2 regions of the Tessaracoccus zhenghani genome follow, and region 1 is predicted to be linked to the other one. Evidence: riboswitches for the same ligand, from Rfam matches in the RefSeq annotation. Region 1 holds a riboswitch; the other holds the start of a gene.

What was found. Region 1 has a riboswitch for cobalamin ahead of ACX1DX_RS01335 (ribonucleoside-diphosphate reductase subunit alpha). Riboswitches for the same ligand answer to the same signal wherever they lie in the genome.
Region 2: another riboswitch for cobalamin. It lies ahead of cobI (precorrin-2 C(20)-methyltransferase); the one in region 1 lies ahead of ACX1DX_RS01335 (ribonucleoside-diphosphate reductase subunit alpha).

Annotation. Positions count from the first base shown of each region.
Region 1 is NZ_CM137275.1:265,898-271,620, reverse strand. Features, by position in the region: gene ACX1DX_RS01340 (ribonucleotide-diphosphate reductase subunit beta) at 1-15, opposite strand, end outside; gene ACX1DX_RS01335 (ribonucleoside-diphosphate reductase subunit alpha) at 44-2,557, opposite strand; cobalamin riboswitch at 2,653-2,843, opposite strand; gene ACX1DX_RS01330 (Rne/Rng family ribonuclease) at 2,932-5,723, opposite strand, start outside.
Region 2 is NZ_CM137275.1:1,732,368-1,738,090, reverse strand. Features, by position in the region: gene ACX1DX_RS08385 (histidine phosphatase family protein) at 1-379, shown strand, start outside; gene ACX1DX_RS08380 (cobalamin biosynthesis protein) at 389-1,327, shown strand; gene ACX1DX_RS08375 (cobyric acid synthase) at 1,324-2,754, shown strand; cobalamin riboswitch at 2,770-2,900, shown strand; gene cobI (precorrin-2 C(20)-methyltransferase) at 2,929-3,687, shown strand; gene cobM (precorrin-4 C(11)-methyltransferase) at 3,684-4,514, shown strand; gene cobJ (precorrin-3B C(17)-methyltransferase) at 4,511-5,723, shown strand, end outside.

The sequences.
Region 1 (5,723 bases):
GCCGAGGATGCTCATGGGTGTGTCCTTCGTGGGAGTGGGGTCGTCACTGGCAGGAATCGCACTGGAGGCGCTCCTGGGGGTCGACGGGGCAGGCGGCCCCGTCGACGATGTCGATCTCGACGGCGGGCCGGGCCACCGCCACCGCCGCAGCCACCGGGCGGGCGGCACCGAAGCCCCGTCGCGGCGCTCCCCCGGCGCCGGTCAGTTCAGCCGCCTTGTTGATCCTGACCGTGCTCTGCTCCGCGGTGTGGCGCGGCATCATGTGCAGGTAGTAGGTGGTCTTCACACCCATCCGCCAGGCGAGTTGGTAGAGGTCCTCCATGGTCGCCACGTCGCGGTCCGCGAGGTAGATGTTGCGGCTGATGGCCTGGTCGATCCACTTCTGCGCGCGGGCCGCCACCTGCACGTAGGCTGCGGGGTCCACCTGGAAGCTCGTCCGGTAGGTGGCCTTCAGGTGGGCCGGCACCGTGGGCAGCACGCTGAGGTCGCCCTGACTGCGTAGGAGGTCGTCGCGCACCTCCTCCCACAGGCCCAGGGCCTTGAGGTCGTCCACGAGGTTGCGGTTGACCTCCAGGAACTTGCCGGACGACGTGGCCCGGCTGAACAACTGCGAGAACTGGGGATCGATGCCGGGAGTGGTACCGGCGACCAGCCCGATGGAGGCGGTGGGCGCGATCGCCAGCAACGTGGCGTTGCGGATGCCCCCGCGGACCTTGGCCCGCAGCGCGTGCCAGTCCATGCGTTGCGTCCGGTCCACGGTGACGCGCACGCCCCGGTCCTCCTCGAGGGCGTCGAGCGAGTCGATGGGTACCCACCCCTGGGACCAGCGGGAGCCCACGAAATTGCGGTAGGGGCCGCGCTCGCGGGACAGGTCACAGGAGGCGTCGATCGCATGCCAGCTGATGAACTCCATCACCTCGTCGATGAGCTCATAGGCGGCCTCCGAGTCGTAGGCGTGGCCCAGCTTCTCGAGCACATCGGTGAAGCCCATCACGCCCAGACCGACGGCACGGTTGTCGCGGTTGGCGCGCTCTGCCTCGCCCACCGACGAGATGGTGATATCGACCAGGTTGTCCAGTTGTCGCACCGCCGTGCGCACGGTGGCAGCCAGCCTGTCCCAGTCGAACCCGAGCCCGACGAGGTGCCGGGCGAGGTTCACCGACGCCAGGTTGCACACCGCGATGTTGTCGACGTCCTGCGGCAGGCAGATTTCGGTGCAGAGGTTGGACAGGTGGATGGTGCCGGTGTTGTTGTTCAGCGCGCGGGTGTTGATGGTGTCCTTCCACGTGAGCCACGGGTGCGAGGTCGTCTGCAGGGTCACCAGGATCTGGCGGTACTGCTCCCGCGCCCCGATCTTCCGGAAACGGCGCAGCTCGCCCGCCTCAGCCATCGCGACGTACTGGCCGTAGCGGGCGGAGAACGCGGCACCGTAGAGCTCGACGAGGTCCGGCGTGTCCAGCGGGTCGAACAGGTACCAGTCGGCGTCGTCGGCCACCCGCTTCATGAACTCGTCACTGATCCACACGGCGGTGTTGGCGGTGCGGACGCGGCGGTACGGGTCCCCCGAGTTCTGCTTCAGGTCGAGGAACTGGGGAAAGTCGAGGTGCCAGTTCTCCATGTAGAAGCACAGCGCACCGAACTTCTTCCCGCCGCGCGACACCGCCCGCAGCGTCGAGTCGATGGTGTGCATGAACGGGATGGGGCCGGTGGAGGTCGTCTGGTTGGACCGGATCGGGGACCCCTCGCAGCGCAGCTTCGACACCGACAACCCGATGCCGCCGGTGCCCTTCGTCAGCCACATCACGTCGCGCACGGACTTGCCGATGTGCTCGATCTCGTCCTCCATCTGCATCACGAAACAGTTGGACAGCTGTGCGTAGCTGGTGCCGGCATTGGCCAGGGTGGAGCCGGCCGCGAGGTAGCGCAGCCTGCTCATCGCCTCGTACAGCTCCAGCGCCACCGCAGTGGGGTCGGCCTCGTTCAGGCTGAGCCCCATCGCCACGCGCATCCAGAAGAACTGCGGCACCTCGAGCGGGCGACGGTGCTCACCGGCCAGCAGGTAGCGGTTGCGCATGGTGGTCACCCCGATGTGGCGCAGGAGGTCGTCGCGCTCGGGGCGCAGGGCGAGAGCCAGCGCCTCCAGATCGAACAGCTCGGCGAGCCGGGCATCGAGCAGCCCGCTCCCGACAGCCTTGGCGATCGTCGGGGCGAAGTGGGCCACGTGGAGTTGGCGGATGGTCTCCGGGCCGCCGTCGCCGAACAGGTCGTGGGTGTCACCGAAGACCAGCTTGTAGATGTGCTTGACCAGCAATCTGGCGGCGATGGTGTCGAAGGCCGGGTCGTCCTTGACGTTGGCCAGCGCCACCTGGATGACGGCCTCGTCGAGTTCTTCGGTGGTGATCTGGTCGAAGAGGGTGATCTCCACCTCGGAGCGGAGCTGGACGGCCCGCGTGAGGTCGTCGTCGAGGCCCCGGGCGGCGTCGGAGATGGAGGCGGCGACTTCGGCGCCGTCGTAGGGGACCAGGGAGCCGTCACGTTTGCGCACACGGATGGACATGGGTGTTTCCTCGCACTCGATGGGGAGTTCGAGAATGCGCGAAACACGATCCTGCGTACGGGCCGTTTCCACGCGGCTCTCGAACCGGACCCCGCGGATGCGGGGCCACGCAGGCAGGTCTTCGGACTCCTGAGCCACCTACTGGCCGTCGCTTCCCGGGGATCACCCAGTGCTGATGACGGCGGTCGTTCTCACTTACCGCTGCGGGACAGTTCCGGATTTGCACCGGATTCCCTCTTAGCCGACAACCCTGCGGTTGGCGGAACCTTGCGTTGCCGCAACCATATCTGGTGAATCACACGGATGTAAACACCATATATTGGGAATGCGAAAGGGGCGGGTGACACATCGTCACCCGCCCCCTCATGGCCTGATCAGCGGCCGCGGCCACCGCGTCGGCGCCCGCTGCCACCCTTGCGCTCGCCACCGTCGGACGGCGCCTGCGAATCCACCGGCTCTTCGAAGCGGTGGTACCCGGCGCCGTCGCAATGCTCGCACGGCTCGGTGAAGGCTTCCTGCAGGCCGGTGCCGATGCGCTTGCGCGTGAGCTGCACCAGACCCAGGCTGGTGACCTCCGAGACCTGGTGCCGCGTCCGGTCACGGCTCAGGCACTCGACGAGCCTGCGCAGCAGGAGGTCGCGGTTGCTGGGCAACACCATGTCGATGAAGTCGATGACGATCATGCCGCCCAGGTCACGCAGCCGGAGTTGGCGCACGATCTCTTCCGCAGCCTCCAGGTTGTTGCTGGTGACCGTGGCCTCGAGGTTGCCCCCGGCGCCGGTGAAGCGGCCGGTGTTCACGTCGATGACAGTCATGGCCTCGGTGCGGTCGATGACGAGCGAACCACCGGATGGGAGGAACACCTTGCGATCGAGCGCCTTGGCGATCTGCTCGTCGATCTTGAACTTCGCGAAGATGTCCTTGCCGTCATCCCCCACCTCGAAGCGCTCGAGGCGCTCAGCCAGGTGCGGGGCCACGTGTGACACGTAGGCCGCGATGGCGTCGTAGGAGTCCTCCGGGCCACCATCGCCCTGGACGATGAGCTGGCCGAAGTCTTCGGTGAAGAGGTCACGCACGATCCGCAGGGTCAGGTCCGGCTCCGAGTACAGCGCCTGCGGGGCACTGCCCTTCTTGGACGCCTTCTCGATGACCTCCCACTGCGCCTTCAGGCGGTTCACGTCGCGGACGAGCTCGTCCTCCGGAATGCCCTCGGCGGCGGTGCGCACGATGACCGACTCGTTGTCCGAGATCAGCGAGCTGAGGATGCCGCGCAGGCGGTTGCGCTCGGTGTCCGGCAGCTTGCGCGAGATGCCGGAGAGGTGGCCACCCGGTGAGTACACGATGTAGCGGCCCGGCAGGGAGATGTGGCCGGTGAGGCGCGCACCCTTCGCTCCGACCGGGTCCTTGGTGACCTGCACCAGAACGGACTGGCCGGACTTCAGGACGTTCTCGACCTTGCGGTTCTCGCCGCTGACCTGGAAGGCGTCCCAGTCCACCTCGCCGGCGTAGAGCACGGCGTTGCGGCCACGGCCGATGTCGATGAACGCGGCCTCCATGCTGGGCAGGACGTTCTGGACCTTGCCGACGTAGACGTTGCCGATGAGCGACGCGGCCGAGGCCTTGTCCACGTAGTGCTCCACGAGGATGCCGTCCTCGACGACGGCCAGCTGCGTGTAGTCCTCCGACTGGCGGATCACGAGCTTGCGGTCCACCTGTTCGCGGCGGGCCAGGAACTCGGCCTCGCTGAGGATGGGTGCGCGGCGACGGCCTGCGGCGCGGGACTCCTTGCGGCGCTGCCGCTTGGCCTCCATGCGGGTCGAGCCTTCGATGCCCGTGACCTCGTCCTCGTGACCGGTTTCACCCGAGGACTCTCCGTTGCGACGGCGACGACGACGACGACGGCGCACTGTGACGCCTTCGCCATCCGCATCGTCGGCCGACTCGGGGCTGTCGGCGTGCTCGTCCGAATCAGCGGCGTCGGTGTCATCGTCGTCGGATTCGTCGGACGAGTCGTCGTCGCCCTCCGAATCCGCCCGACCACCACGACGGCGGCGACGGCCACCACGGCGACGGCGGCGACGCGTGGGACGGTCGTCGTCTACCGAGTCCTCATCGGATTCCTCGTCGGAATCGTCGTCGGAGGTTTCGTCGTCCTGGGTCTCGGACTCGTCGGTGTCGGTATCGGCTTCGGTGTCGACGGTTTCCTCGTCGTCCTCGTCCTCGTCCTCGTCCTCAGCCTCGTCGTCCGCGGTTTCGGCCAGTGCCGAATCCGCCGCGATCGCGCCGGCCAGGGCGGCCAGCTGCGCGTCGCGGGCGGCGGCGGTCATGAAGGGGTCGCTCAGCACAGCCTTGCGGGCCTCTGCGATCTCCTCGGCCGCACGGAGCGCGGCGGCGATGGGGTCTTCGTCGGGATCTGCGGCGGTGCCGCGACGCTCAGGCGCTGCGGCCGGGCGGCTCACCCGACGACGGCGCCCCCTGGGCGCAGCCTCTTCGCGGGGGGTCTCCTCGCGGGGAGCAGCAGCTTCCTCCTGGGGCGCCTCAGCTTCTTCGGCGACCTCGGGGGTCGGGGTGCTCTCGATGGCGCGCGCCTCAGCGCGGCGGCCGAGGGCGCGTGACTGGCGGCCGCGGCCCAGGGCGGCGGGCTCGCGCTGCGGCTCGGGCTCGGGCTCGGCGTCAGCCTCGGGTGCGACGGTGGCCTCCGCGGTGGGTGCAGCCTCGGGGGCCGCGGCCTTGCGGGTGGCGCGCCGACGACGGGCGGGCTGGGCGGACTCGGCAGGCGCCTCGACGGGCGCCGGGGCCTCGGCCTGTACGGGCTGGGCTTCGGGTGCGGACTCGACGGCTTCGGTGGCGGTCTCGGCGGGCGAGCTCGGGGCCTCCGAGGGGGCGGCGGCCGCGGTGCTGCGCGTGGCGCGGCGACGGGCGGGCCGCTTCTCGGCGACGGGGGCGTCGGGCTGGACGACCTCGGGCTGGGCGGCCTCGGCCTGAGGCGACTCCGCCGGCTCACTGCCCTCGGCCTTCGGCTCCACGTCGACCTTGCGGCGACGGGTGGTGGTGGTGCGGGTGGTGGGCTTCGTCGAGGCGCGGCGACGCTTGGGCGCCAGGTCCTCGGCGGGCGCTTCGCTCGCGGCCTCAGGGGCGGCCTCGGGTGCGACCGGCTGGGAAGCGG
Region 2 (5,723 bases), 1.5 Mb from region 1:
CCAGGTGCGCGCGCTGCAGACCGCCGACGCCGTGTCCCGCGCGCTGGGCGTGCCCGTCCAGGCGACACCGGCGCTCCGCGAGCAGGGCCTCGGCCGGCTCGAGGGGCTCAGCTACGACGACCTCATCGAGGAGCCGGTGCCCGACGGCGTCCACATCTCGGAGGTGCGCTGGGGCGGCGGCGAATCGGTGCGCGACGTGCACGAGCGCCTCACGATCTTCATGGCGGGGCTGCCGGACGTCGACGGTGAGGTGGTGCTCGTCTCGCACGGCGACACGCTGCGGATCCTGCTCGCAGTGCTCGACGGCCGGGACCACCGCAGCGTCGAATGGCACGAGTTCGGCAACGGCGAGGTCCGCACCCACAACCTGGCCCGATAGCCTTCCCCCGTGATCTCCAGAGCTCTCGGCCTCGCTCTCGGCGTGCTCGCCGACCAGATCGTCGGCGACCCCCGGCGCCACCACCCGGTGGCCTGGTTCGGCTCCTTCGCCGCCCGGGCCGAAGGCGCCCTCTACGACGACACCGTCGCCGCCGGGGCGGTCTACACGACGGCGACGGTGGCGCCCGTCGTGGCGCTGGGGGCCGCGGCCGAGCGGCTCACCCGCCGGCACCCCGTGCTCCACACCGCTGCCACGGCGCTCGCCACCTGGGCCGTGCTCGGCGCCCGCAGCCTCACCCGCGAGGGCGACACGATGGCCGACAGCCTGGAGATCGGCGACCTCGCCCGCGCCCGCGCGCAGCTGCCCAACCTCTGCGGCCGCGACGCCGCCCAGCTCGACGCGCCGGAACTGGCCCGCGCCACCGTCGAATCCATGGCGGAGAACACGGCGGATTCCGCCGTCGCCTCGCTGTTCTGGGGAGCCCTGCTGGGCGTCCCCGGCCTGCTGGCGCACCGGGCCGTCAACACGCTCGACGCCATGGTGGGGCGCCGCGACGAGCGCTACGGCCGCTTCGGCACGGCGTCGGCGAAGCTGGACGACGCCTTGGACCTCCTGCCGGCACGCCTCACCGGGGTGCTGGGTGCGGCGCTCGCTCCCGCGGTCGGCGGCTGGGCCCGGCGCGCCTGGGCCATCACGCTGCGCGACGCGGGCAACCACCCCTCGCCCAACGGCGGTTGGTGCGAGGCCGCCTGGGCCGGCGCCATCGGCGTGCAGTTGGGCGGGCGCAACGTGTACGCCAATCGCGTGGAGGAGCGGGGGCGGCTCGGCGACGGGCCCCGACCGGGCGCGTGTGAGGTGCGCAAGGCGGCGCAGCTGGTCACGCTCGTGACCGGCGCGGCGACGGCTCTGGCGGCGGGGTTCGCCCTGCTGAGGAGGGGGCGGCGATGAGTTTCCTGGTGGCGGGCACGTCGTCGGATGCGGGGAAGTCGCTGATCACCGCCGGGCTGTGCCGAGCGGCGCGGCGGCGGGGCATCGACGTGGTGCCGTTCAAGGCCCAGAACATGAGCAACAACTCCATGGTGGTGGCCGACGGCGAGATCGGCCGCGCGCAATACCTGCAGGCCATCGCGGCCGGGGTCACGCCGTCGACCGCGATGAATCCAGTGCTGCTGAAGCCGGGCAGCGACCGGCGCGCGCACGTCATCCTCCGCGGCCAACCAGCGGGCGAACTGCGGGCGGGGGAGTACGCCACCGGACGGCGGCTCTTGGCGCAAGCCGCGCATGACGCGTACCGCGAGCTCGCGGCCCGGCACGACCTGGTGATCTGCGAGGGCGCCGGCTCCCCGGCCGAGATCAACCTCCGCGCGGGCGACTACACCAACATGGGCCTGGCCAGGGCCTTCACCCTGCCCGTGCTGCTCGTCGGCGACATCGACCGCGGCGGCGTCCTCGCCTCCATCTACGGCACCTGGGCCCTGCTCGACACCGAGGACCGGGCGCTCCTGGCCGGCTACCTCATCAACAAGTTCCGCGGCGACCAGGCCGTCCTGGACCCGGGGCTGGACGAACTCACCCGCCGGTGCGGCCTGCCCAACTTCGGCGTGGTGCCGTGGCTGCCTGGCATGTGGGTCGACGGCGAGGACGCCTTGGAGGTGGCCCGGTGGCGCGGCGAGGAGAAGGCCGACGGCGGGCTCACCGTCGCCGTGATCCGGATGCCGCGCATCTCCAACGCGACGGACGTGGACGCCCTGGCTGCGGAACCGGGGGTGCACGTGAGCGTGACGACGAATCCCGCAGAGGTGGCCGCGGCGGACCTGGCGGTGCTGCCGGGGTCGCGGGCCACGCTGCACGACCTGGCGTGGCTGCGCGAGACCGGCCTGGCCGAGGCGGTGACCGCGAGGGCGGCGGGCGGGCGGCCGGTGCTGGGGATCTGCGGCGGGTTCCAGATGCTGGCCCGCGCCATCGTCGACCCGGTGGAGAGCGGCGACGACACCCCCGTGCCGGGTCTGGGGCTCCTCCCGGTGGACGTGCGGTTCGAGGCGGAGAAGGTGTTGGGCCGGCCGAAGGGTCAGTGGCGCGGGATTCCAGTGGAGGGCTACGAGATCCACCACGGCCGAATGCGCCCCTCGCCCGGGGGCGAGGAGTTCCTCGGCGGCGTCCGCGTCGGGCAGACGTGGGGCACCATGTGGCACGGCGCGCTGGAGTCAGACGACTTTCGCCGGGCCTGGCTCGCCGTCGTGGCCCAGGCCGCGGGGCGTGACTGGACGCCGTCGGCCGCGCCCGGGTTCGCGCAGCGGCGCGAAATGATGCTCGAAGCGGTGGCCGACGCGCTGGAGGAACACGCGGACGTGGAGCGCATCCTGTCGTTCGGCTGACCCCGCCGTCGGCGCCGGAAGGGGGTCTGCGAGGATGACTGCCAACGCGCAGAGCGTCAGAGGAACCCGGTGTGAATCCGGGGCGGTCCCGCCACTGTGAGCCCTAACGGGTGAGTCAGGAACTCTGTCTGCGCGGCCACTTTGTCCGGGCGAGCGAACCCACAGGAGGCCACGGTGTCCACCGTCCCCACCCCTGCCCCACGACGTCTGATCGGCGTCGGTGTCGGCCCAGGAGATCCCACTCTCACCACCATCAAAGCTGCGCTGGCGCTGAGGGCGGCCGACGTCGTCCTCGTCCCCGCGACGGAGGCCTCCGGCGACGGTCCGGGCCGCGCTGAGCTGATCGTCGCGGAGGTCGCGCCCGACGCGCGGATCCGGCGCATCCCGTTCTCCATGGCGGACCGAAGCGGCGTCTCGGACAGGCGGAAGGAGGCGTGGCTCACCTCCGCGTCGGCCGCGCTGGAGGAATTCGACGGCGGGGCCCAGCGCGTGGCCTTCGCCACCGTCGGCGATCCGTCGGTGTACTCGACGTTCTCGTACCTGGCGGCGCACGTCGTGGAGTCGCGGCAGGGCGTCGAGGTGGAGGTGATTCCCGGGATCACAGCGATGCAGGCGCTGGCCGCGGAGTCGAAGACGCCGCTCGTGGAGGGGCAGGAGATCCTGGCGCTGGTTCCGGTCACCGTCGGCCTCGACCGGGTGCGGGAGTTGTTGGGAGCCGCCGACACCGTGGTCGCCTACAAGGGTGGCCGGAAGCTACCCGAACTGGTGCGCGTGCTCCGGGAGGAGGGGCGCGACGCCGTGCTGGGCGTCAACGTGTCCCTCGAGGGGCAGCGACTCGTGGCGCTGGACGACCTGACCGACGACGAACGGGCACCCTACTTCTCCACCGTGCTGAGCGCGCCGCGCCGCACGGGGACGGGCGGTGCGCTGTGAGCGGCAAGGTTGTGTTCGTCGGCGCCGGTCCGGGCGCCGCTGATCTCATCACGCTGCGCGGGGCGCGCGTGATCGGGGAGGCCGACATCGTCATCTGGGCGTCCTCGCTGGTGCATCCCGACATCGTCGCAGGCGTGAAACCGGGGGCCGAGGTCATCGATTCCGCTTCCGCCTCGCTGGAGGACATCGCGCCCCTCTACGAGCGGGCCCGCGACGAGGGGCTCACCGTCGCCAGGGTGCACACCGGCGACCCCTCCATCTACGGCGCCACCGCGGAGCAGCGCGACCTGATCCGCGAACTGGGGCTCGACTTCGAATCCGTGCCCGGCATCTCCGCCTTCTCGGCCGCGGCCGCGCGCATGGAGGTGGAGATCACGGTGCCGGAGGTGTCGCAGTCGCTGATCCTCACCAGGCTGGAGGGCGGCCGCACGCCGATGCCCCCGAAGGAGACAGTGCGCTCGTTCGCCGCGCACGGCGCCACCATGGCGCTGTACCTGTCCGCGGCGCGCAACAAGGTGCTGCAGGACGAGCTCCTGGCGGGCGGCTACCCGCCGGAGACCCCGTGCATCGTCGGGTACCGCGTGACCTGGCCCGACGAGATGATGCTGCGCTGCGCACTCGACGAACTCTCGGCGACGATGCGCGAGCACAAGCTGTGGAAGCACACCGTCGTCCTGGTGGGCCCGGCGCTGGCTGAAGGACCGCTCAGTACCCGCTCGCATCTCTACCATCCCGGGTTCCGGCACGAGTACCGCGCGGCCGAACCCCAGGCGCAGGCAGACCTGCGCGCCCACGGCACGCGGGGCGTCACGGAGGAACTGTCATGATCCACGTCCACGGGTACCTGGGGCAGCTCGCCCCGGAGACGGTTGCGCTGGCCGAGCGGGCGGCGCTGGTGGTCGGCGGCCGGCGGCACCTGGAGGCCCTGGGTGTGGAGGAGCCGCGCCGGGTGGTGCTCGGCGCGCTGACCCCGGCGCTGGAGCGGCTGCGCTCCCTGCCGGACGGCGCCGACGCGCTGGTGATCGCCAGCGGCGACCCCGGCTTCCACGGCATCGTGCGCCGGCTCCGTGCCGACGGCTTCGAGCTCTCGGTGCGGCCGGCGGTGAGTTCCGTGGCGGCCGCCTTCGCCGCCGTCGCGCTGCCCTGGGATGACGCCGTCGTGGTCTCCGCCCACGGGCGCCCCATCGACGACGCCGTGGCCGCGGCGCGCAGGCACCCGAAGGTCGCGGTGCTCACCGGGCCGGGTACCGGCCTGCGCGAGATCGCGGTGGCGCTCGCCCCTGGCGAGGGGTTGCGCTTCGTCGTCGCCGAACGGCTGGGGGAAGCCGACGAACGGGTGCGCTGGTTCTCGCCCGAGGAGGCGCTGACGGCAGACGTGGCGGAGCCCAACGTCGTGATCATCCTCGACGGCCCGGGCGTCCGCCGTTCGACCGTTCCGGCGCTCAGCGCTGGGGCCGGCTCAGGGCGCGGCGACGGCTCAGGGAACGTCATCGGTCAGATCACCAACTCGGCGGCGGCCCGACGGCACGCCGACGCCATCGACGGCATCGTCGGAGCCACGCTCCGCTTCGACGGCCCGGCCCGCGAAGCGCTGGCGGCCGCCTGGCAGCGGTGCGATCTCATCGTCAGCCACCTCGCCCTGGGAGCGACCTCGCGCATCATCGCGCCGTTGCTGCGGGACAAGAAGACCGACCCCGCCGTGGTCGTCGTCGACGAGGCCGGCCGGTTCGCCGTCCCGCTGGTGGGCGGGCATGCGGGCGGCGCCAACGACCTCGCCCGGCGGATCGCCGAGGCCACAGGCGCCACGCCGGTGCTGACCACCGCCACCGACGCGCTGAACATCCCCGCCCTGGACACCCTGGGCTGGGCCTACTCCGGCGACGTCGCGGCCGTCACCCGGGCCATCATCGACGGCGGGCCGGCGCTCGTGGAGAAGCGGCAGCCGTGGCCGCTGCCGCCGCTGCCGGCCAACGTGTCAGAGAACGCCGAACGCCCCGTCGCCCGCATCCTCGTCACGGACCACACGCTGGTTGAGA